Regions from separate parts of the Rhizobium sp. 05L419 genome, predicted to be linked through region 3. Evidence: predicted binding sites of a transcription regulator. Region 3 holds the regulator's gene; each other region holds the start of a gene.
The links. Region 3 encodes PhoB, which activates phosphate uptake and scavenging genes when phosphate is short. Its sites were predicted from a motif close to TGTCATNNANCTGTCAT; they were not measured.
Positions count from the first base shown of each region.

Region 1: AC1DMK_RS02525 (UDP-2,3-diacylglucosamine diphosphatase) is a predicted target of PhoB. The motif match lies at 3,069-3,085, and genes of this name have one in related genera.
Region 2: AC1DMK_RS13370 (DUF1045 domain-containing protein) is a predicted target of PhoB. The motif match lies at 2,789-2,805, and genes of this name have one in related genera.
Region 4: AC1DMK_RS05020 (BtaA family protein) is a predicted target of PhoB. The motif match lies at 4,684-4,700, and genes of this name have one in related genera.

Region 1 covers NZ_JBFTOF010000002.1:26,391-32,488, reverse strand. The annotation lists gene AC1DMK_RS02535 (DUF2865 domain-containing protein) at 1-466, opposite strand, end outside; gene AC1DMK_RS02530 (NADP-dependent malic enzyme) at 595-2,907, opposite strand; gene AC1DMK_RS02525 (UDP-2,3-diacylglucosamine diphosphatase) at 3,133-3,960, shown strand; gene AC1DMK_RS02520 (MFS transporter) at 4,126-5,346, shown strand; gene dgcA (N-acetyl-D-Glu racemase DgcA) at 5,298-6,098, opposite strand, start outside.
Region 2 covers NZ_JBFTOF010000008.1:132,478-138,575, forward strand. The annotation lists gene phnD (phosphonate ABC transporter substrate-binding protein) at 1-373, shown strand, start outside; gene phnE (phosphonate ABC transporter, permease protein PhnE) at 444-1,415, shown strand; gene phnE (phosphonate ABC transporter, permease protein PhnE) at 1,424-2,764, shown strand; gene AC1DMK_RS13370 (DUF1045 domain-containing protein) at 2,898-3,593, shown strand; gene AC1DMK_RS13375 (alpha-D-ribose 1-methylphosphonate 5-triphosphate diphosphatase) at 3,606-4,745, shown strand; gene phnN (phosphonate metabolism protein/1,5-bisphosphokinase (PRPP-forming) PhnN) at 4,742-5,341, shown strand; gene AC1DMK_RS13385 (hypothetical protein) at 5,384-5,683, opposite strand.
Region 3 covers NZ_JBFTOF010000036.1:29,421-35,518, forward strand. The annotation lists gene pstA (phosphate ABC transporter permease PstA) at 1-538, shown strand, start outside; gene pstB (phosphate ABC transporter ATP-binding protein PstB) at 553-1,368, shown strand; gene phoU (phosphate signaling complex protein PhoU) at 1,413-2,126, shown strand; gene phoB (phosphate regulon transcriptional regulator PhoB) at 2,163-2,846, shown strand; gene AC1DMK_RS28370 (GcrA family cell cycle regulator) at 2,922-3,455, opposite strand; gene AC1DMK_RS28375 (acetylornithine transaminase) at 3,883-5,082, shown strand; gene argF (ornithine carbamoyltransferase) at 5,131-6,048, shown strand.
Region 4 covers NZ_JBFTOF010000003.1:196,297-202,394, forward strand. The annotation lists gene AC1DMK_RS04995 (DMT family transporter) at 1-171, shown strand, start outside; gene AC1DMK_RS05000 (pyrophosphate--fructose-6-phosphate 1-phosphotransferase) at 261-1,472, shown strand; gene AC1DMK_RS05005 (LysE family translocator) at 1,530-2,165, shown strand; gene AC1DMK_RS05010 (transglycosylase SLT domain-containing protein) at 2,280-3,194, shown strand; gene AC1DMK_RS05015 (serine hydrolase domain-containing protein) at 3,195-4,580, opposite strand; gene AC1DMK_RS05020 (BtaA family protein) at 4,749-5,993, shown strand; gene AC1DMK_RS05025 (class I SAM-dependent methyltransferase) at 6,044-6,098, shown strand, end outside.

The DNA.
Region 1 (6,098 bases), on a different contig from region 3:
CCTGATCGTCGATGCTCGGAGGCGGTGCATACTGGGGATCGTCGGGGAGCGACGACTCTGCGTTGCAACTGTTGGCGTCGAGTGCAGCGATCAGCTCGTTGCGCGTGCGGGTATCTTCGCTCTGCGCCCGCAGTTCGTCGCGGCGCTGCTGGAGATAGCTGATATTATCGGCCATCTTGGCTTCCGCCTGCTCGAGCTCGCCACAGAAGTCGGCGTTGTCGCCGCCGATCGTCACCATGCTGCCGGCGCTGCACCCATTACGCCGCAAATCGCTTCTGACTTTTCGAAGCTCGAGATTCTGCTCGGCGATGGCACTCGCATATTTGCGAACCTCGGGCGTGGTTCCTATCACCTGCGGCAGGTCCGCAAGACGCGCGCGCAACTCACCGCAGATCGGCGCGACTTGCGCATAAACCGGTGTCGAAAGGGCGATCAGGAGCGCAAAAGGCAAATTCCGGCGTTTCAAGGCATCGTCCCGTGGATGAGCAAATACCAGTGGATCGGGCGCACGTCCGCCGCCACTTTCCTCAGTAGCCTGTTTGTATTAACAAGCTGCCGTTGCAATTCTAACGCATTTTCCCGATCTCTGCCAACTCAAGCCGGCTGGGAAGCCTCCACGACGGCGAGCGCTGCCATGTTCACCACACCTCGGGAGGTGACCGACGGCGCCAGGATATGGGCCGGCATTGCCGCACCGAGCAGGATCGGGCCGACATGCAGACCATCGGTCATCGACTTGACGACGCCGAGCGTGATGTTGGCGGCGTCGAGGTTCGGAAATACCAGCAGGTTTGCTTCGTCGTGCAGGGTCGTATCCGGCATGACGCGCTTGCGCAACGCCTCGGAGATCGCGCTCTCGCCATGCATCTCGCCATCGACTTCCAGCTCGGGCGCACTATCACGAACCAGCTGGAGCGCTGCACGCATCTTCGTCGCGCTCTCGGATTCACGGGAGCCGAAATTCGAATGCGAGACGAGCGCGGCGCGCGGCGTGATCCCGAAGCGCCTGATTTCCTCGGCCGCCAGGATTGCAGACTCCGCGACCTCCTCGGCGGTGGGGTTGAAGGTCACATAGGTGTCGGTGAAGAAGGTGGCGCCCCGCTGCGAGATCAGCAGGCTCAGCGCCGAAAAATCACGGACGTCCTTCCGCTTGCCGATGATCTGGCGGACGTCGCGCAGGTGCTTTTCGTAGCGGCCTTCAAGACCGCAGATCAGCGCGTCGGCTTCGCCGCGCTTGAGGGCCAACGCGCCGATGACCGTCGTATTGGTTCGAACGATCGTCCGGGCGGCCTCGGGGATGACGCCGCGGCGGCCGACCAACGAGAAATAGAGGTCTACATATTCGCGGAAACGCGGATCGTCTTCCGGGTTGATCACATCGAAATCCGAAAGCGGCCGGATGCGAAGTCCGTAGCGCTGCAGGCGGGTTTCGATAACCTGGGGCCGGCCGATGAGGATCGGTTCGGCAATCCCTTCTTCCAGCAGAACCTGTGCCGCGCGCAGAACACGTTCGTCCTCGCCTTCGGAGAAGATTACGCGCTTGCGTTCGGCATTCTTCGCTGCGGCGAAGATCGGCTTCATGACAAAGCCGGAACGGAAGACGAAGCGGTTCAACTGATCGAGATAGGAATCGAAGTCGGTGATCGGTCGCACGGCAACGCCGCTTTCGGCTGCTGCCTCGGCAACGGCTGGCGCGATGCGCAGGATGAGGCGCGGATCAAACGGCGAGGGGATGAGGTAGTTCGGCCCGAAGACCGGCGTTTCGCCGGAATAGGCGCGGGCGGCGACGTCCGACGGCTCCTCGCGGGCAAGTGCCGCGATGGCGCGAACGGCGGCCATCTTCATTTCCTCGTTGATCGTCACGGCGCCGCAATCCAGCGCGCCACGGAAGATATAGGGGAAGCAGAGGACGTTGTTGACCTGGTTGGGGAAATCCGACCGGCCGGTGCAGATCATCGCATCCGGGCGCGCTGCGCGTGCGAGGTCGGGCATGATTTCGGGTGTCGGGTTGGCAAGCGCCATGATAAGCGGCTTTTCGGCCATCTGCGCCAATAGTTCCGGCTTCAATACGCCGGCAGCTGAGAGACCGAGGAAGACGTCCGCGCCACCGATGTTTTCTGCCAGCGTGCGCGTGTCGCTCTTCTGTGCGTAGACGCTCTTCCATTCGTCCATCAGCTCGAGGCGACCCTCGTAGACAAGGCCCTCGATGTCATGGACCCAGATGTTTTCGCGCCTGGCACCGAGCGTAACGAGAAGATTGAGGCAGGCGAGGGCGGCAGCGCCGGCGCCCGAGGCGACGATCTTGACCTCATCGATCTTCTTGTTGGCGAGCTCGAGCCCATTCAGGATCGCGGCCGCAACGATGATGGCAGTGCCGTGCTGGTCGTCGTGGAAGACCGGGATCTTCATCATTTCGCGCAGGCGCCGCTCGATCTCGAAGCATTCCGGCGCCTTGATGTCTTCGAGGTTGATGCCGCCGAAGGTCGGTTCAAGGGAAGCGACCGTCGACACCATCTGTTCGACGCTGGCGGCGTCCACCTCGATATCGAACACATCGATATTGGCGAATTTCTTAAACAGGACGGCCTTGCCTTCCATGACAGGCTTTGAGGCAAGCGGTCCGATATTGCCAAGGCCGAGAACGGCAGTACCGTTGGAAATAACGGCAACGAGGTTGGCGCGCGAGGTATAGTCGGCGGCCGTCTCCGGATTGTCGCGGATGGCGAGACAGGGAGCAGCGACGCCCGGCGAGTAGGCCAGAGCGAGGTCACGCTGGTTGCCGAGCGGCTTGGTGGCCTGGATCTCGAGTTTGCCGGGACGGGGATAGCGGTGAAAGAAGAGCGCCTGTTCGTCGAGGCTTCCACCTGCCATGTTGTTTTCCGTCTTGGACTTGTCGTGATGATCCATCATCGCCTCCGGGCTGCCGCACATGCTGTCGTTGGTTCGCCTTCCATACATCAATAAAAACGCGGGAACAGTCAGAATTTCGGTTCTCGCGCGAAAACACCGCAAATATGGACCCATGCGAGGACCAGGCTTTCGGGTCGAAATCCAGTCAAACACGCCAATGTCATCTTCCTGAAACACGAGTCTGGTTTTCAGGGACGAGATGAACAATGGGACACGGGCAGAATGCTTGTGAAGGACAATATGGATACCCGCCACTTCCGTACGCTCTTTATCTCCGACGTGCATCTCGGTTCAAAGGCCGCGAAGGCGGACTTCCTTCTCGATTTTCTCAAGTACCACGATGCCGATACGATCTTCCTCGTCGGCGACATCGTCGACGGTTGGCGCCTGAAACGCAGCTGGTATTGGCCACAGGACTGCAACGACGTGATTCAGAAATTGCTGCGCAAGGCGCGCAAGGGAACGCGGGTCGTCTATATACCCGGCAACCACGACGAATTCCTCCGTGATTTCCCCGGCATGCACTTCGGCGGCATCGAAGTCGCCGAACGGATGATCCATGAAGCGGCCGACGGCAAGAAATACCTCGTTCTCCACGGCGACGAATTCGACGTCGTCGTCCGCAACGCACGTCTGCTCGCCTATCTGGGCGATTGGGCCTACGACATGGCGATCATGATCAATGTCGGGCTCGCTGCGGTGCGCCGTCGCCTGGGCATGCCCTACTGGTCGTTCTCTGCCTGGGCGAAGCTGCAGGTGAAACACGCCGTCAACTTCATCGGCGAGTTTCAGAGGGTCGTTGCTGACGAAGCACGCAAGAACGGGGCCGATGGCGTGATCTGTGGGCACATCCACCACGCCGTCATGGAGGACATGGACGGCATCCGCTACATCAATACAGGCGACTGGGTGGAAAGCTGCACGGCAATTGTCGAGCATGAGGACGGCACCTTCGAGCTGATCGAATGGCGCAAGATCGGCGACATGATGCCTGCTCCCCTGGCAATCGAACATATCGGGAAGCCTGAGCTAGCCCAGCAGGCGGCATAGGGGCAATCTGTCTGTCCCGCCAAGGCATCTGCGCCAATCGATGCCGTTGCCTTATCGCGACAGGCCGGCTCTATTTTTGAAAACGGTTTGGTAAGGCCATTTATCGCCATGGTCGCCCTTGGGTTGACGTGTTAGGCAGCGTTTAGTTTCCCTCAGGTCCGCACCATGATTCCCCCCGAAAAAGCCCCCGCAACCGAGGGGGTACCTGCGCACTTCCGACTGCTGAGCGCACTATCCTACTGTGCACCCCTGCTCGTGAACGGCGTCGCCGTGCCGTTCTTTCCGGTCTGGCTCGCGCTTCACCAATTCAGCGATCATGAGATCGGCATCATCCTGGCTGTCCCAATGGTGGTGCGCGTGCTGGTCGCGCCCATCATCGCGATGTATGCGGACCGGATGAAGGAGCGGGCGGACGTCCTTCTGTTTTCGGGCGGCCTTTCGCTGCTGACCGCCATCGCGCTTTACTGGACGAGCACGTTCTGGCCTGTTCTGATTGTCTATACCGTGCAGGGGGCGACCTTCTCCCCCTATGTTCCTGTGGTGGAGTCCATCGTCATCTCGGGCGTTCGGCGTTGGGGCCTCGACTATGGATCCATGCGTGTCTGGGGATCGGTGGCGTTTATCGTCTCAACTCTGGCCGGCGGGCAGCTGATCGGTCGCTGGGGCGGGGAGATGGTCCTGCCCGTGATGATATTTGGATTTGTCATGACGATGGTCATGGCGATGTATTGTCCCCGCATCGGCCCGACGCGCCGGCGTGGCACGCCTGTCGACATTCCCTCGGCAACAGGCAGTTCGCTGCGGCAACCACACCTGCTCGTACTTCTGATCGGCGTCGCCATCCAGCAGGCAAGCCACGCCATGGTCTATACGTTCGGCACGATTTACTGGCGCGATCGCGGCTTTTCGGGCACTGAGATTGCCTTGCTGTGGAGCGCCGGCGTGGCCGCGGAAGTCACGGTCTTCTTTCTGTCGAAGCGATTGAGCCGCCGCTTCAATGCCTGGACGCTGATCCGCTTCGGGGCTGGCGTGAGTGTCTGCCGTTGGCTTCTGTTTCCCATGCATTGGGATTTCCTGGGCTTTTTCGCTCTGCAATGCCTCCATGCGTTCAGCTACGCCTTCGTTCATACCGGCGTGCAACAGCGGATCGTCGCCTCCGTGCAGGAGACGCAGGAATCCTCGGCCCAGGGCGCGTATTTCTTCTACAACGGTATGTTCCTGAGCCTGATGACCATCGCGTCCGGCTATATCTATGCTTCGCTCGGCCTTGCGAGCTACTATGTGATGGCGCTCGCAGCGTTGCTGGGCCTCGGCCTTATCATCGTCGCTTACTATCTTCAGCCCCAAAGGGCCGGTTCGGGAGGCCAGACAAGGGAAGCGGCGTAGCGCAGGCCAGGCTCACGGTCGCGCGCGAGAAGCAGGGGACCGTCGAGGTCGACGAATTCGACATCCTGTGCGAGCAAGACCGCCGGCGCCATGGCAAGCGACGTGCCGACCATGCAGCCGAGCATGATCTGGAAGCCGAGACGTTGCGCCTCCAGTTTCATCGCCAGCGCTTCGGTCAGCCCGCCCGTCTTGTCGAGCTTGATATTGATGGCGTCGTATCGATCGCGGAGGCTGGCAAGATCGCCGGTATGATGGACGCTCTCGTCGGCGCAGACGAGGATCGGTCGCTCTATATCGGCGAGCATCTCATCCTTGCCCGCCGGCAGGGGCTGTTCGACAAGGGCAATGCCGGTTTCTGCTGCGACGCGAAGGTGATGCTCCAACGTGCTTTCGGGCCAACCTTCGTTGGCGTCCAGAATGATCGCCGCATCGGGGGCGGCTGCCCGCACGGCGCGGATCCGGGTCTCGTCGTCGGCGGTGCCAACCTTGACCTTGAGCAGTGCGCGCGCGGCGTTCGCCCGCGCCTGCTCGGCCATCGCGGCCGGCTCCCCGAGCGAAATGGTCAAGGCAGTTGTCAGCGGCTGCGGGTCACGCAGGCCAAGCCGCGCTACGACCGGCGTTCCGGTCCGCTTGGCTTCCAGATCCCAGAGTGCGCAGTCGACCGCATTTCGAGCGGCGCCCGGCTGCATTGCCCTTTGAAGCTCCGAGCGAGTGAGACCTGCTTCCAAGAGCGGCCGGGCAGCTTCGATCTG
Region 2 (6,098 bases), on a different contig from region 3:
CGAGAACAACCTCCTCGCTGCCTATGACGGCAAGGTCGACATCGCTGTCGACGACAGCTCGGGCATCGGCGATTTCAAGGACGGCTACACCTCCGGTACCTTCCGCAAGGGCGTCGACAAGGGCACGATCGATCCGAACAAGCTCGTCGAAGTCTGGCGCTCGCCACTGATCCCGAACGGCCCGCTCGTCGTCCGCAACGAAATCGGTGCCGCCTGGCAGGCAAAGCTCTCGGACTTCTTCATGAAGCTTCCGGAGAAGGACGCCAAGTGCTTCGCAGCTATCGAAGGCGGCGACTACCACGGCTACACCAAGGTTCAGCCGGACTTCTACAACGCCATCATCGAAGCGCGTAAGGCTGCCATCGGCGGCTGATCGATCCTGATAGCTGGAGGGCGGCCGATAACGGCCGCCCTTTTTCCTGCGAAGAAAGCGGACCCTGTTCATGACTTTTGCCGATCCCCACGCCCACGCGCCGGCCACGCAGCAGAGCGCCCGTGAAATCGGCGATGCCTGGAGCAGGATGGCGGCTCGCCGCCGTCTCTATACCGGCCTCGGCCTCGTGATCCTGTTTGCCGCCTTCGTCGCGTCCGTCCGTTTTGCCGACGAAAGCAACGCCGGTCACTTCTTCGACCGTCTGCCGCACCTCTTCGACTTCCTGAGCTGGCTCATTCCGAAGGATTGGAACGACGTCTGGCGCGCCTTGTTCGACATCGCAACCCCGACGCACAAGACCGGCGAAGAGTTCAATTTTGCGGAGGGTCGGGTACCCCTCTGGGGCGGCTTCTATATTCCCGAGTACTTCGAGCTGATGATCATCACGATCAACGTCGCGCTCGTCTCGACCATCATCGGCTTCATCTTCGCCGTACCGCTGAGTTTCCTCGTCGCCCGCAATCTTGCGCCGTCCAATCCGCTGCGTATTGTCGCCAAGCGCTTCACCGAATTCCTGCGCGCCTTCCCCGAGATCGTCATTGCCGGCCTGTTTTCGGCGATCCTGTCGATCGGCCCGGTCGCCGCCATCATCGCGGTCAGCCTGCACACCATCGGCGCGCTCGGCAAACTGTTCTACGAGGTTGTCGAAAACATCGACATGAAGCCGGACGAGGGCATGAAGGCGGTCGGCGCTAGCTGGTCGGAGCGCGTGCGTTTCGCGGCCATGCCGCAGGTCATGCCGAATTTCGTGTCCTATGCGCTGCTGCGCCTCGAGATCAACGTCCGCGCCTCCACCATCATCGGTGCGGTCGGCGGCGGCGGCATCGGCGAGGAGCTGAAGCTTTCCATCTCGCGCGGCTTCGGCGCCAAGACGGTGGCGCTGGTGCTCCTGCTTTTCATCACCATCGTTGCGGTCGACCAGTTCTCCGCGTGGCTGCGTCGCCGCCTTGTCGGTGAGCATGCCTTCCTTTTGCAGCATTGAGGTCCGCCATGACGGTGATCGACGCCAACCGGATGCACGAGATCGAAGCGCGCTATCCCGAATATTTCAAACGCTCCTTCCGCCAGCGTTTCGGCGGCTTGACGGTGGTGATCGCGACGCTCGTCTATGCGCTTTACGCGACATGGTTCTTCGACCTGCCGAAGCTCCTTGCCGAAGCCCATTGGGAGCGCATAGGCCTCTATCTCAGCCAATGGGTAAGCTACGATGTGCAGCCGGAATTCCGCATCGGCGACAGCGGCATCACGGTCAAGTACCCGCGCTTCTCGCCGCTGGGCGACAATCCGCACCCCGACTGGGTCGTCAACAATCCGGACGGCAGCGTCAGCGTTTCGATCCGTGGCGCCGGCCGTACCGTCGCCGTTTCCAAGGCGGAAACGATAGTCACCGCCCACGGCATCAGCGTCCCGGTAGTGGTTTCGAGCGGCGCGCCGAAGGTCATCGGCCCGGTGCCGAGCTGGATGACCGTCTATGACGACAACGTCCTGGCCGACCTCGGCTTTGCCGGCGACGTCAGCATCTCGGTCGATCGCGTCAAGGTGCGCAAGCGTTTCCTCGGCTGGGCAAATTTCGTCTTCGACACCCAGTCGCCTTTCTTCGACAAGCCGGCTGGCGAGGTGATCCGCCTGATCGTCTCAGGCCCCGAGCTCAATCCCGGCCAATCAAACCTGTCGCTTGCCTTCGACAACGTCTGGAACAACAGTGCCTGGCAGCACGGCGATGTCTGGACCAAGCTGTTCCAGACGATCGTGATGGCCTTCCTCGGCACGTTGCTGGGCGCGCTCGTGGCCTTCCCGCTGGCCTTCTTCGCTGCCCGCAACATCACGCGGAACCGCCTGCTCAACCAGGTCCTGAAACGCTTCTTCGATTTCCTGCGCTCGGTCGACATGCTGATCTGGGCGCTGTTCCTGACACGCGCCTTCGGTCCAGGCCCGCTCGCAGGCAGCGGCGCGATCTTCCTCACAGAGACGGGAACGCTCGGCAAGCTCTACTCCGAGGGGCTGGAGAACGTCGACAACAAGCCGCGCGAGGGCATCAAGTCGACCGGCGCCTCGACGGTGCTCACCCATCGCTACGGCATCATCCCGCAGATCGTTCCTGTCTTCGTCAGCCAGACGCTCTACCAGTGGGAATCGAACGTCCGCGGCGCGACCATCATCGGCGCGGTCGGCGCCGGCGGCATCGGCCTCAAACTCTGGGAAGCGATGCGGACGAACGCAAACTGGGAAAACGTCGCTTACATGGTGCTGTTGATCCTGATCGTCGTCTTCCTGTTCGATATGGCATCGAATGTGCTGCGTCACCGGCTGATGGGAACAAAGGTGCACTGAAAAAATATCGGGATCGCCTCGGACCATCATCATTCTGTCACGGAGATCTTTTAGCCGGAAGCCAGCTTGCGGTGAGCGGTCAAATCACTGAAGACTTCCATCCGCATTCCGAACGATTTCCAGGATAATGGCCTTGCGCTACGCACTCTACTTCACGCCGCCGAAGGACGATCCTTTGAACGGAGCGGCCGCGCTCTGGCTCGGCCGCGATGCCTTCACCGGCGAAACTTATCCGGCTCCCGATCACCGCGAACTGCCTGCCGGCGAGCAATTCGAGCTGACCGCCGATCCCCGTCGATATGCCTTCCACGCAACGATCAAGGCGCCATTCGCCCTGGCCGCATCGGTCACCGAGAAAGACCTGCTTGATGTCGTCGAGGATTTCGCCGCCCGCACGGCCGCCTTCGACATTCCGGAGCTCGTGCTGGGGCAGCTGGGCCGGTTCTTCGCGCTCGTGCCGGGGTCGCTGCATCCGCCGCTCCAGGATTTCGCGGCCAGGGCGGTAAAGTCCTTCGAACCCTTCCGCGCCGCCTTGTCGGACGCCGACATCGCGCGCCGGAACCCGGAAAAGCTGAGCGAAAGCCAAAGGGCCAATCTGTTGCGTTGGGGCTACCCTTATGTGATGGATGACTTCGGCTTCCATATGACGCTGACCGGCCAAGTGCCGGAGGAGCGCGCGGGCGTGATGAAGACCATCCTGGCGGAACGCTTTTCTGCCTTCACCAACCGACCGCTGTCGATCTCCGGCCTAGCGGTATTTATCGAAGAGGCGCGCGGCGCGCCGTTCAAAGTTCATTCCTGGTGGCCGCTTGCCGACGCCAAACGCTGAAAGACCTGATCGATGACCAAAGAAACAGTCTTCTCCAACGCCCGCATCGTCCTTGAGGATGAAATTGTCGAAGGATCGGTCCTCGTCCGTGGCGGCAAGATCGCCGACATCTCGACTGGCAGCACCGCGGTCGGTGAGGATTTCGAGGGCGATTATCTGATCCCGGGTCTCGTCGAGCTGCACACCGACCACCTGGAGGGCCACTATTCCCCCCGACCCGGCCTCCGCTGGCACAAGACGGCGGCTATCCAGGCGCATGACGCACAGATCGTCACCTCTGGAATCACCACCGTATTCGACTGCCTGCGCATGGGCGCCGACGAGGACGGCGGCTTCGAGCACGGCGAGATGCGCGAAATGGCCGATGCCATCCAGAAGGCAGAGCAGGAAGGCCGCCTGCGCGCCGAGCACCTGATTCACCTGCGCTGCGAGGTCTCGGCCGACAACGTGCTGGAGCATTTCGCGGACTTCGAGCACGATCCCTATGTCCGTCTCGTTTCGCTGATGGATCATGCGCCCGGCCAGCGCCAGTTCCAGACCATGGACCAGTACATCTTCTACTATCAGAAGAAGCGCGGCCTTTCCGACGCCGAGTTCGCCCGCTTCATCGAAAAGCGTGTCGGCGAATCCGAGCGCAATTCGACCCCGCACCGGACCGCCATCGCCAAGGTCTGTGCCGAGCGTGGCATCACTGTCGCAAGCCATGACGACGCGACGCTGGCGCATGTCGACGAGGCGATCGAGAACGGCGTACGCCTTGCGGAGTTCCCGACCAGCTTCGATGCGGCGAAAGCATCGCACGGGCATGGCATGAGCGTTCTGATGGGCGCGCCGAATGTCGTGCGCGGCAAGTCGCATTCCGGCAACATCGCCGCCCGCGATCTTGCCGAGCACGGCGTGCTCGACGTGTTGTCGTCCGACTATGTGCCGCTCAGCCTGCTCTATGCGCCTTTCATCCTCGCCGACGAAGTCGAGAGCATCTCGCTGCCAAAGGCGATCGCCATGGTCACCTCGACGCCGGCCCGCACGGTCAGCCTGAACGACCGCGGCCGCATTGCGACCGGCCTGCGCGCCGACCTGGTTCGCGTTTATCGCGATCACGGCGTACCAGTCACCCGCTCCGTCTGGCGCGAAGGGCGCCGTGTCGCATGATCCCCTCGCACGAACCTCATATCGTTCCCGGCACCGAACGCGGCCTCATGGTCGTCGTCGTCGGGCCAAGCGGCGCCGGCAAGGACACGCTGATGGCGCTTGCCGCCCGGCACTTCCAAGGCCGGCCGGATGTGCACTTCGTCCGCCGCGTCATCACCCGTGATGGCGATGCCGGCGGCGAGCATCATCTCGCCGTCTCGAACCAGGGCTTCGCGTCGATGGAGCAGGCCGGAAGCTTCTCCGTCTGGTGGGAAGCGCATGGTTTGAAATACGGCATTCCGGCAGAGGTATCGGTCTCGCTCGCCAACGGCAACCTCGTCGTCGCCAATGGCTCCCGGTCCGCGCTGCACAGGTTCCAGGCGGTGTTCCCGCGCCTCAAGGTCGTCAACGTCACCGCGCGCGCCGAGGTGCTTGCCACACGTCTCGAAGCCCGGGGCCGCGAAACCCAAGAGGACATCATGGCACGCCTCGCCCGCGGTCCGCTGACCGTGCGCGGCGACTATGACGTCGTCGACCTCGACAACAGCGATTCGCTGGAAGAGGGCGAGCGCCGCATGGTCGAGGTGCTGACCGGCTTCTTGGAAAGCCTGGACTAGGCAGCACAAAGCGGTCGCGTGCCAACGCAGCGTCCCGCTGTTTCAACAGTCGCGCGGGATCACCCGTGCCCGAGTGCCGCGCTTACCTTGCAGCAGTTCGTGTGCAGGCTCGCTATACCCTTCGACCGTCAGGTGCTGTCCGTCCGGGCCTTTGGGCAGATTCTGGAACATTCTGTTCGGCACCATCACGACCCGAATATGTCGTGACCGGAGTTCCTGCACCATGGCACCGACATTGGCCTCTGTCTCGTCGCCACGACCTTTCCGCGCGTCGTTTGAGCCTGGCTGCAGAATGACGACCGGTGTATCGGGGTCAAGGAGATGGTCGAGTCGACGCAGCATATGGTGTGTCGTGTCGCCGTTTTTCCGGCGTTTCTCACTGTGACGTCAATCCCCTTGCTTTTCAGAAGTGCCTTGAGCTGCGCGGGGAACGCGTCTTCGCGCGATACGCCCTTGCCTTGCGTCTGGCTCGCACCCAATGCGACGACTGTCGCCGCATGCAGCTCGCTTGCAGCAAGCAATGTCAGTCCCAAAGTCACTCCAGCTCTCAGCAAGGCGCGGGGCAATTCCAAATAACTGCGCTGCATCGGACTCTCCTCCTTCACTGATCTATTTGAACCACTCCGTCGATCATCACACCGTCCGGGCATTTTATCGCGGCCTGCGTGGTGGTCTCCATTCCTGCTTTGGAGGGATCAGATCGCTCTCGCCGCTGCATCCGACCACGACCGCGCAGGCGGTACAGCCTGACATTCCC
Region 3 (6,098 bases):
CAACATCAACAACCTCGCTGCCGTTCCATCGATCGTCTACGGTCTGCTCGGGCTTGCAGTCTTCATCAACTTCGCGGGCCTGCCGCGTTCGGCATCGCTGGTCGGCGGCCTGGTGCTGACCCTGATGACGCTGCCGACGATTATCATCGCGACCCGCGCGGCGCTCCGCGCCGTACCGCCATCCATCCGGGCCGCGGCTCTCGGGCTCGGCGCCTCGAAGATGCAGATGGTGTTCCACCACGTCCTGCCGCTTGCCATGCCCGGTATCCTGACCGGCACCATCATCGGTCTGGCGCACGCGCTCGGTGAAACCGCGCCGCTGCTCCTGATCGGCATGGTCGCCTTCGTCGCCAATGCTCCGACCACCCCGCTCGACCCTTCCACGGCTCTGCCGGTGCAGGTCTACATGTGGGCCAACGAAGCCGAGCGCGCCTTCACCGAGCGCACCTCAGGCGCCATCATCGTCCTGCTCCTGTTCCTGATCGTCATGAACTTTGGAGCCATCCTCTTGCGTCGTCGCTTTGAGCGCCGCTGGTAAACGGAGTAAACATCATGAACATGTTGACGGAAGCAGCAGTTGAGAAGGCGCTTGATCAGAAGATGAATACCATTCCGTATAAGATGATCGGCCAGGACGTCTCGGTTTACTACGGCGACAAGCGTGCGCTTTTCGACGTCAAGCTGAACATTCGCGAAAACACAGTGACGGCCCTCATCGGCCCGTCCGGTTGTGGCAAGTCCACCTTCCTGCGCAGCCTGAACCGCATGAACGACACGATCGACAATTGCCGCGTCACCGGCAAGATCACGCTCGATGGCGATGATATCTACGATCCGGATATCGACGTCGTCGAACTGCGCGCCCGCGTCGGCATGGTATTCCAGAAGCCGAACCCGTTCCCGAAGACGATTTACGAAAACGTCGCCTACGGCCCGCGCATTCACGGTCTGGCCAAGGCAAAGTCCGACATGGACCAGATCGTCGAACAGAGCCTGCAGCGCGCCGGCCTCTGGAACGAAGTGAAGGACCGCGTGCATGAATCAGGGACCGGTCTCTCCGGTGGCCAGCAGCAGCGTCTGTGCATCGCCCGCGCTATCGCCGTCAGCCCGGAAGTCATTCTGATGGACGAGCCGTGCTCGGCGCTCGACCCAATCGCAACTGCAAAGGTCGAGGAACTCATCCACGAACTGCGCGAGAGCTACACCATCGTCATCGTCACGCACTCGATGCAGCAGGCAGCCCGCGTTTCTCAGCGCACCGCCATGTTCCACCTCGGCAACCTCGTCGAGGAAAACGATACCGACAAGATGTTCACCAACCCGGATGACCCGCGCACCCAGGATTACATCATGGGCCGCTTCGGTTGACCTCCGGCGTCGGAAACCCTCAAGGACATTCAAGGATAAGCCCTATGGCATCGACCCACATCTACTCCGCCTATGACGACGACCTGAAATTCCTTTCCCGCCGTATTTCGGAAATGGGCGGCCTCGCCGAGCAGATGGTGTCGGACGCCGTCCGCGCCCTGGTCAACGGCGATACGTCACTCGCCCAGAAGGTCATCTCCGACGACGTGATCCTCGATCACGCCGAGCGCGAGATCGGCGACAAGGCGATCATCACCATCGCCCGCCGCCAGCCGATGGCTGCCGACCTTCGCGAGATCATGGGATCGATCCGCATCGCCGCCGACCTCGAGCGTGTCGGTGACCTCGGCAAGAACACCGCCAAGCGCGTCATCGCCGTTCAGAGCAGCGGCGTTCCACGCAAGCTTGCCCGCGGTCTCGAACACCTATCCGAACTGGCGCTCGTCCAGCTCAAGGAAGTGCTCGACGTCTACACCAGCCGCGCCGCCGACAGGGCGAAGTCGATCCGCGAGCGCGACGAGGAAATCGACGCGATGTACACCTCGCTCTTCCGGGAGATGCTGACCTACATGATGGAAGACCCGCGCAACATCACCAGTTGCACGCATCTCCTCTTCTGCGCCAAGAACATCGAGCGCATCGGCGACCATGCCACCAACATTGCCGAAACCATCTACTACATGGCGACCGGCGCCCAGCCGGAAGGCGAACGTCCAAAGGACGACACCGCCAACACCGTTGGTGCTGTCACGGAATAACCGTTCCGGAACCGCGCCCCCAGGAGACCGAAACGAATGATCCCAAGAGTTGCAGTCGTTGAAGACGAAGAGGCACTCAGCGTGCTTCTTCGCTATAACCTCGAGGCCGAAGGCTTCGAGGTCGATACCATTCTACGCGGCGACGAGGCCGAGATCCGGCTTCAGGAGCGAACGCCCGATCTTCTCATCCTCGATTGGATGCTGCCCGGCGTCTCCGGCATCGAACTGTGCCGCCGGCTGCGTCAGCGACCGGAAACCGAGCGCCTGCCGATCATCATGCTGACGGCCCGCGGCGAGGAGAGCGAGCGCGTTCGCGGCCTCTCGACCGGTGCCGACGATTATGTCGTCAAGCCGTTCTCGACGCCGGAACTTGTTGCCCGCGTCAAGGCGATGCTACGCCGTGCAAAGCCGGAGGTTCTGTCGTCTCTGCTGAAATGCGGCGATATCGAACTCGACCGCGAAACGCACCGTGTCCATCGCAAGACCCGCGAGGTCCGCCTGGGGCCGACCGAGTTCCGCCTCCTGGAGTTCCTGATGGCGTCGCCCGGCCGCGTATTCTCGCGCTCGCAACTTCTGGATGGGGTCTGGGGCCACGACATCTACGTTGATGAACGGACGGTCGACGTCCATGTCGGCCGGCTGCGCAAGGCGCTGAACTTTTCCAATATGCAAGACGTCATTCGCACGGTTCGCGGCGCTGGGTATTCCATGGAAGCCTGAGCTGTTTCCGAGCCGTCACGAACGAAAAACGGGCCCGCGAGGGCCCGTTTTCTTGTTCCTTATCCGGCGTCCGGATCAGGCGACCCGATTGGCTGCCCTGCGGCGCTCGTTGACCGGCTGGTAGGCCATGCGCTGATGGTAGGTGCAGTATGGCGAAGAGTCCGGGGACTCGCAGCCACAGAAGTGGAAGTCATCCTTCAGCGGATCGCCGACCGGCCATTTGCAGGTGCGTTCGGTCAGTTCCGTCAGACCGAGGCGGCGCGAGATCGGCAAGACCACGTTTGAAGAAGGACGATACCTCACTTCTTCGGTCGCATCGATTTCCACCTCTTCCTTCAGCATCGTCGCGCCCTGCTGGCGGGTAACGGTGCGGGTGGCGATCCGGGATGCGTAGTTCGGAGCGCGCGGCGCCGTCGTGGTGCGCTTTGGCGTTCTGGCGGTCGCCGCAGTGCCGCCAGCCTTGGCGCGGCCCGGCAGGCACAGCCGGTGGACCTTGCCGATCACGGCGTTGCGGCTTACGCCGCCAAGTTGTGCTGCGATCTGGCTGGCGCTAAGGCCTTCGGCCCAAAGCTTTTTCAGTCTTTCAACGCGCTCGTCTGTCCAGTTCATGCCCCTGTCTCCGCCTTATTTGCGTTGGTGTAGGCAGAATCCTTCACCGCTGCCCCGGACGCATCCGAAGCAACAAACGCTTGCTCGATGTTGGTGACTAGTTCCGCCGCATGCAGTCTAGTAATTGAGTTTTAACCTAGTGTGAGGCCGACTCCGTGACAAGAGTCGGTTGAATCCCGGCGAATCGAATTTCAAGTTTTCCCCAACTTGCTGGGTGTGAGAGTCATTTCTGCAACAATAGCTGTTGATAGGTCCGCGTGACCTGAATGGCAGCTTGACGCATGCAGTAAAACCTCAGTTTTGTTGACATCGCAGTGCGAAAAGTAAATAGTGCTGCTCGCCGCCGAAAGGCGGCATTTTTAATTTTTCGGACCTGCTTCTTAGCCGGAGTCCGGTTGCTCGTTTACCAATGACAGGAGATCGCGCCATGGCTGAAGCCGCGCCGCTTTATGACACCTACTCTCGTGCCCCGTTGCGGTTCGAGCGAGGAGAGGGCGTGTGGCTGATGACCGAAACTGGCGAGCGATATCTCGATTTCGGCGCGGGCGTCGCCGTGACCTCCGTCGGCCATGGCCACCCGCACGTCGTCGGCGCCCTGAAGGAGCAGGCCGACAAGGTCTGGCACCTCTCCAACATCTACGAGATCCCAGGCCAGGAAGCGCTAGCCAGGCGTTTGACCGGCGCAACCTTCGCGGACAAGGTGTTCTTTACCAACTCCGGCGCCGAAGCGCTCGAATGCGCAATCAAGACCGCGCGCCGCTACCAGTATTCAAAGGGTCATCCCGAGCGGTTCCATATCATCACCTTCGAAGGCGCGTTCCATGGCCGCACGCTGGCGACGATCGCCGCCGGCGGCCAGGAAAAATACCTCGAAGGCTTCGGTCCCAAGGCGCCTGGCTTCGATCAGGTTCCATTCGGTGATGTCGACGCCCTTCGGGCGGCTATCACCCACGAAACGGCGGCGATTCTGATCGAGCCCGTGCAGGGCGAAGGCGGTATCCGTCCGGCGACTAACGAGTTCATGAGGGCGCTACGCCAGCTCTGCGACGAGAACGGGCTGCTGCTCATCCTCGATGAGGTCCAGACCGGCGTCGGTCGCACTGGAAAATTGTTCGCCTACGAGTGGTCCGGCATCGCGCCTGACATCATGGCGGTCGCCAAGGGTATCGGCGGTGGTTTCCCCCTCGGTGCCTGCCTTGCCACGGCCGAGGCAGCCTCGGGCATGAAGGCTGGCACCCACGGGTCGACGTATGGCGGCAACCCGCTGGCCATGGCTGTCGGCAACGCCGTGCTCGACGTCGTTCTCGAAGACGGCTTCCTCCAGCATGTCAACGACGTTTCCCTCATCTTTCGCCAGGGACTGGCATCGCTCAAGGACCGCTTCCCCGATGTCATCGAGGATGTCAGGGGCGAGGGGCTGTTGCTCGGCGTCAAGGCGGCGGTGCCGTCGGCAGAGTTGCTGCAGGCGATCCGTGCCGCTCATCTTCTGGCAATCCCGGCGGGCGACAATGTCATCCGCCTGCTTCCGCCTCTGGTCGTCACCGCGGACGAAGCCCGCGAAGGGCTCGTCCGACTTGAGCGCGCCGCTGAGAGCGTGCGCGCTTCTAAGATCAAGAAGACGGCTTGAAACGGATAAGGTGCCCAGCCGGACGGCGGGCTTGATAGGTAAAGACACATGGCTTCCCCCAAACACTTCCTCGATCTCTCTGCAGTGACGGCCAACGATCTCCGGGTCATCATGAACGACGCCCTTTCACGCAAGCAGGCATTCAAGGCCGGACAGGGCGACAAGCCGCTCGCCGGCAAGATGCTGGCGATGATCTTCGAAAAGCCGTCCACCCGCACGCGCGTTTCCTTCGATGTCGGCATGCGTCAGCTCGGCGGCGAGACGCTGTTCCTGTCTGGCACGGAAATGCAGCTTGGACGCGCCGAGACGATCGGCGACACTGCCAAGGTCCTCTCGCGCTATGTCGATGCGATCATGATCCGCACCACCGAGCATTCGCGGCTTTTGGAGCTCGCCGAGCATGCAACCGTTCCTGTGATCAATGCGCTGACGGACGACACCCATCCCTGCCAGATCATGGCCGATATCATGACCTTTGAAGAGCATCGGGGCCCGATCAAGGGCAAGACCGTCGCCTGGACGGGCGATGGCAACAACGTGCTGCATTCGCTGATCGAGGGGGCTGCCCGTTTCGGCTATCGCATGAACATGGCGGTGCCTCTTGGTTCCGAGCCAAAGGATCACTATCTGAACTGGGCCCGCAATGAGGGCGCCGAAATCATGCTTGGTCATGATGCCGACCGTGCGGTCGCTGGCGTCGATTGCGTGGTGACCGATACCTGGGTCTCCATGAATCAGGAACATCGGGCCCGGGGTCACAACGTCTTCCAGCCTTATCAAGTCAATTCGGCTTTGATGGCACAGGCCGGCAAGGATGCATTGTTCATGCACTGCCTGCCCGCCCATCGTGGTGAGGAAGTTACGGACGAGGTGATTGACGGCCCGCAATCCGTGGTCTTCGATGAAGCGGAAAACCGTCTTCATGCGCAGAAGTCGATTCTTGCTTGGTGCCTGGGCGCGATCTGAACCATAATGGACGGCGCATTTGGCCGGAAGGGCCTGTGGCCGCGCGAGCG
Region 4 (6,098 bases), on a different contig from region 3:
CTCGCGATCGGCGGAATTGCACGCGTGGCGCAGGTTCAGTTGCTGCAGACGTTTGTCACGCTCGCGATTTCCACAACCCTCCTCAAGGAGCAACTCGGGCTTGAAACGATTATATTCGCGCTTCTCGTCGCCTTCGTGGTTTGGCTGGGACGAAAGGCGCGATTTTCATAGAAACAACACTTTACAGGCCTCCTTCTCTGCCGCATCCATGCGCTAGCTGGCATCACGCAAACAGCGCAGACACCATAGCGGAGGGGATCATGGCCAAACTGAAAGTCGCAATGCTCACGGCCGGGGGCCTGGCGCCCTGTCTCTCTTCGGCGGTCGGCGGCCTCATCGAGCGCTATAGCGACGTCGCGCCGGACATCGAGCTCATCGCCTACCGTTCGGGCTATCAGGGCGTCCTGCTCGGCGACAGCGTCAAGATCACGGCAGAGATGCGGGAAAAGGCTTCGCTGCTGCATCGTTACGGCGGCTCACCGATCGGCAACAGCCGCGTCAAGCTCACCAATGCTGCCGATTGCGTGAAGCGCGGCCTGGTCAAGGAAGGCGAGAACCCGCTGCGTGTTGCAGCCGAGCGCCTTGCCAGCGACGGCGTCACCATTCTGCACACGATCGGCGGCGACGACACCAATACGACGGCAGCAGACCTTGCGGCCTATCTCGCCGCGAACGGCTACAATCTCACCGTCGTCGGCCTGCCGAAGACGGTCGATAACGACGTCGTTCCGATCCGCCAGTCACTCGGCGCGTGGACGGCGGCCGAAGTCGGCGCGCACTTCTTCGACAATGTCAGCAACGAGCAGACGGCGGCTCCCCGTACACTCATCATTCATGAAGTGATGGGGCGCCATTGCGGCTGGCTGACGGCGGCAACCGCGCGCGCCTATTTGCAGCGCACGAAGAACAACGAATATGTCGACGGACTGATGACCAATGCGCAGATGAAGAGCATCGACGCCGTCTATCTGCCGGAAATCGCCTTCGACCTGGAGGCCGAGGCCGGACGTCTGAAGGAAGTCATGGATCGCACCGGGCACGCCACGGTCTTCGTCTCGGAAGGCGCATGCCTGGACGCAATCGTCGCCGAGCGTGAAGCAGCCGGCGAGACGGTCAAGCGCGATGCTTTCGGTCACGTCAAGATCGACACCATCAATGTCGGCGGCTGGTTCCAGAAACAGTTCGCCAACCTCCTCAACGCAGAACGCTCGCTCGTCCAGAAATCCGGCTACTTTGCCCGGTCCGCCGCCGCCAATGTTGACGACCTGCGGCTGATCCAAAGCATGACCGACCTTGCCGTCGAAAGCGCGCTCAACAAGGTTTCCGGCGTCACCGGGCACGACGAAGCCCAGAATGGCAAGCTGCGCACGATCGAATTCCCGCGGATCAAGGGCGGCAAGCCTTTCGACACCTCGGTGAAGTGGTTCGGCGAAGTGATGAATACGATTGGGCAGAAATACAAGGAAGCATGATTGACGCAAGGCCGATATGGTGTCTTTGCTTGCTTTCTAATAAGAGGAGGAGATCTCATGTCGCTCGAAGCTTGGCTCGCTTTCGCTGCTGCATCGGCCATTATGCTGGCCATTCCAGGGCCGACGATTCTCCTCGTTGTTTCCTATGCGCTCGGTCACGGACGCAAGACCGCCTTCGCGACAGTGACAGGCGTGGCACTCGGCGATTTCACGGCAATGACGGCTTCGCTGTTCGGGCTCGGTGCCGTTCTCGCGGCATCGGCGGCACTCTTCACCGTTCTCAAGTGGATCGGCGGCGCCTACCTCATCTGGCTTGGGATAAAGCTCTGGCGTGCGCCGATCGTTGCCGGACCTATGGCCGATAACGACAACCTGCCGGAAGAGAAGTCGCTGAAGATCTTCCTGCATGCTTATGTCGTGACCGCGCTCAATCCGAAGAGCATCATCTTCTTCGTGGCTTTCGTGCCGCAATTCCTCAATCCCGCCCTGCCCTTCTTCGGCCAGATGCTGGTCATGGAGGCGACGTTCCTCGTCCTGGCGACCATCAATGCCTCCACCTATGCGCTTGCGGCACATGCCGCGCGTGGTCTGATTCGCAAGGCGAGCGTACAGCGCGCAGTCAATCGCACGGGAGGCACCTTGTTGATCGCTGCAGGCGCCGTGACGGCCGGCTACCGCCGGATTGCCGCGTAAATATTCTCAGTGGGTTGCCGCAAAGCAACGAATAGGTTAATTGGCAAAACCGGGCTTAAGGTTCTTGTTAATATCTAACGCTGCCGGGGCGGCGCGTTTCACGAAAGTGAGAGTATGGTAGCGATTGGATTTTCCGGCCTTAAACGCAGTCTCATCGTGTCTACGATGCTGTGCGGCGTGGCCGCTGGATGCTCCAGCGTCGAGTACACCTCCCAGGCGGAACTGACTGCCGAACAGCGCGTCGTTCCGACACCGAGGCCTGGTGAAGACGCCGTGTTCGCAGCAATTCCGGCAGGCGAAGGCACGCCCGCGGCGGCCATGATTGCCGGCGCCGATCAGATGGCACCATCGGTGGCGACAGCAGCCATGCCGGCAACCGATGCATCGCAACCGACCGCCCGAATCCAGCCGACCGCCATGGGTCAGATCCCGCTGACGCCCGAAATGACGGCTATCCAATCCGTCGTTCCAACACCGCGCCCGGGAACTCCTTCTACGCAGCTCGCCTTTGCCGCCACCCCCCAGACCGGTGCTGTTGCCGCGCTCTCCGCGATCGACACAGCCCCTCGCCCGATGATGGACTACGGCTTCGATACGTCGGGGCCGATGGATCCCCCCGCCGCACCGCCAATGTTCGGCGACAATGACGACGACGGCGCACCGACGGTTGAGAAGAGCGCCATCACCAAGATCATCGACAAATATTCCGCGATCTACAAGGTTCCCGCGTCGCTGCTTCACCGCGTCGTGCATCGCGAAAGCCGCTACAATCCGAAGGCCTACAACAAGCGCGGCTACTTCGGGCTCATGCAGATCAAGTACAACACCGCGAAATCCATGGGCTACGACGGCCAGCCTGAGGGCCTATTCGACGCCGAAACCAATATCAAGTACGCCGCAAAGTACCTGCGCGGCGCCTGGCTGGTGTCTGACAACAGTGAAGACGACGCAGTGCGTCTCTATGCCCGTGGCTACTACTATGACGCCAAGCGCAAGGGCATGACCAACATCGCGCACGGCAATTACTGATCACGGCTGTTGATTGCCGGACGGCAGCGCCGCCAGAACGTCCCTCACGAGTGGCTGCGGCCTGTATTTGAGCCAGCTGGGCGTCAGCCCCAGCCTGACGACAACCAGCTTGGCTGACGGTACGATCGCCATGCTCTGACCGTCATGGCCCTCCAACCAGAAGGTATCTGCCGGAAGTGCGGCATCGCCGCTCGTGCTGCCTGGAGGTCTCACCCAGGCCTGCAAGCGCGTATAGGCTCCGTTCGATGTCAGTGTCGGCGTCCGCATCATGCCGACGAACCCTTCCGGCAACAGTCGCTGTCCGTTCCAGACGCCGTCCTGAAGCAGGAATTGCCCAAAGCGCGCCCAATCCCGGGCAGTCGCGTAAAGATAGGAACTGCCGGAAAAGGTACCGCGCGCGTCAACTTCCAGCACCGCGCTCGACATGCCGAGGGGGCCGAACAGAGCCCTTTGCGGATAGGCCAGCGCCGTCTGTTCGTCCCCGAGCCGGTCCATCCAGATCCTGGAGATCAGCACCGCGGTACCGCTGGAATAGTTGAAGTTTTTTCCGGGATCGGTCAGCATCGGCAAACTTGCCGGAAGCGCCGTCTGGTCTGGATCGAGATACAGCATGCGGGTGACGTCGGCGACGGTTCCATAGTCTTCGTTGAACGCCAGCCCGCTTTCCATCCCCAAGAGATCACTGAGTTTGATCTGCGCGCGCCTGTCGTTCCTCCACTGCGGCAAGAGGCCGGCATCGTCGAGTCCGATCTTGCCCTCCATCATCAGTCGCCCCAGGATCGCGGCGTTTACCGTTTTCGTCATCGACCAGCCGATCAACGGCGTTCCGGGACCGAATCCCTTCCCGTAGGCTTCTGCAATGATGTGGCCGTCGTGCACGACAACGGCCGCCCGCATGTTCTTGCCAATCAGATCCCTCCTCGCCAGGAGGGACGCAATCCGCTCGTCCTTCGCGTTCCCGACACCGTCCGCTGCCACCCCGATTGCGTTGTCTGGGGCAGCGGCTGCCGGCTCGTCCGGCACGGCCCGTCGCGCCGCTTCGAAATTGCCGTCGGGAACCGTCGTGCAACCGAGGCGGCCGCGATAGATCGCATGGTTGGCTGCAAACAGTCCCATGATCCGAGCCGTGACCCGTTTTTCCCCTCGATCGACATCGATCCGCACGAGCCGCAACAGCGGATTGCCCGGGGCCTGCACATCCTTGGAAAGCACCATGTCCGGATCGCGTCCCGCCAGGAAGACGTTGGAGCAGACGATCTTGGCTGCATAGCCATCGCCGACGAGCAGAAGTTCCGGCGGTTCGACATACAACCACCCTCCGCCAACGACGACAGCGACGCCAAGCAGAGCAGCCAGTGTCTTCAGGATACGTCGAACACGTCGCATATGCTCCTCCATCGAGGTGAAGAAAACAGGTTGCGGCACCAAAGTCTGCAACGCTCTGCAGCGGTCATCAAGGCGAATTCCGCAGAATGTGTTCCACAGGGGACGTCATCAAACTGTAGTGCCGTCGCGTTAAACGCGCTGAACGCTAAAAGGTTGAGAGACTCACTTATGACGGAATTTGCACCGGACGCCGGCTTCCGCAAGAACCGGAAACTTAAGGCGGCTCTTCTGCGCCACAAAGCCTTTTCGAAAGAAGGTTTCTCCGAGCGGCTGTTCGGGCTCCTTTTCTCCGGCCTCGTCTACCCGCAGATCTGGGAGGATCCCGATCTCGACATGCAGGCGATGGAGCTTGAACCTCACCACCGCATGGTGGCGATAGGCTCGGGCGGCTGCAACATGCTTGCATATCTGTCGCAGAGCCCCGCCTCCATCGACGTTGTTGATCTCAACCCGCACCACATCGCGCTCAACCACCTGAAGCTTGCCGCGTTCCGGCATCTGCCGGGTCGCGCCGACCTCCTTCGCTTCCTCGCAACGCCCGGCGAGCCATCCAACAGCAAGGCATTCGACCAGTTCTTGTCGGCCAATGTCGACGAGACGACACGCACCTACTGGAATGCGCGCAAGTTCGGTCGCCGGCGCGTCACGGTGTTTGACCGCAACATATACAAGACTGGACTTCTCGGACGCTTCATCGGCGCAGCGCATCTGCTGGCGCGCTTGCACGGCGTCGACCTCACGGAGATGACGCGGTCGCGCTCGCTGCGCGAGCAGCGGCAGTTCTTCGACGAAAAAATTGCCCCGTTGTTCGAAAAACCGATCGTGCGGTGGATCACCGGCCGCAAGAGTTCCCTCTTCGGCCTTGGCATTCCGCCCCAGCAGTATGACGAACTGGCAAGCCTTGCCGCCGATCACTCGATCGCCCCCGTACTCCGGCACCGCCTCGAAAAGCTCGCCTGTCACTTCCCGATGCGCGACAACTATTTCGCCTGGCAGGCCTTCGGCCGACGCTATGCACCCGAGGGCGAAGGTCCGCTTCCGACATACCTGAGGCCCGAGCACTACGAGACGATTCGCGCAAACGTCGATCGCGTCAGCGTCCACCACGCAAGCTTCACCGAACTGCTGGCACGCGAACCGGCCGCTTCGCGCGATCGCTACATCCTGCTCGACGCGCAGGACTGGATGACGGATCAGCAACTGAACGACCTCTGGTCGGAAATTACCCGGACGGCGCGCGACGGCGCCAGGGTGATTTTCCGCACGGCCGCCGAAAAGAGCATCGTCGAGGGCCGGCTGTCGCCCGCCATTCGCGATCAGTGGGTCTATCTGGCGGAACGCTCGCGCGCGCTGACGGCGCTCGATCGCTCCGCAATTTATGGCGGGTTCCACATCTACGGAAAGACAGCGTGAGCAAGATCGACGCAACCACCGACGCATCGGTCGAAAACCATGCCGACCTGATGGACGGCATGTATCGCTATCAGCGCCATATCTACGACCTCACCCGCAAATACT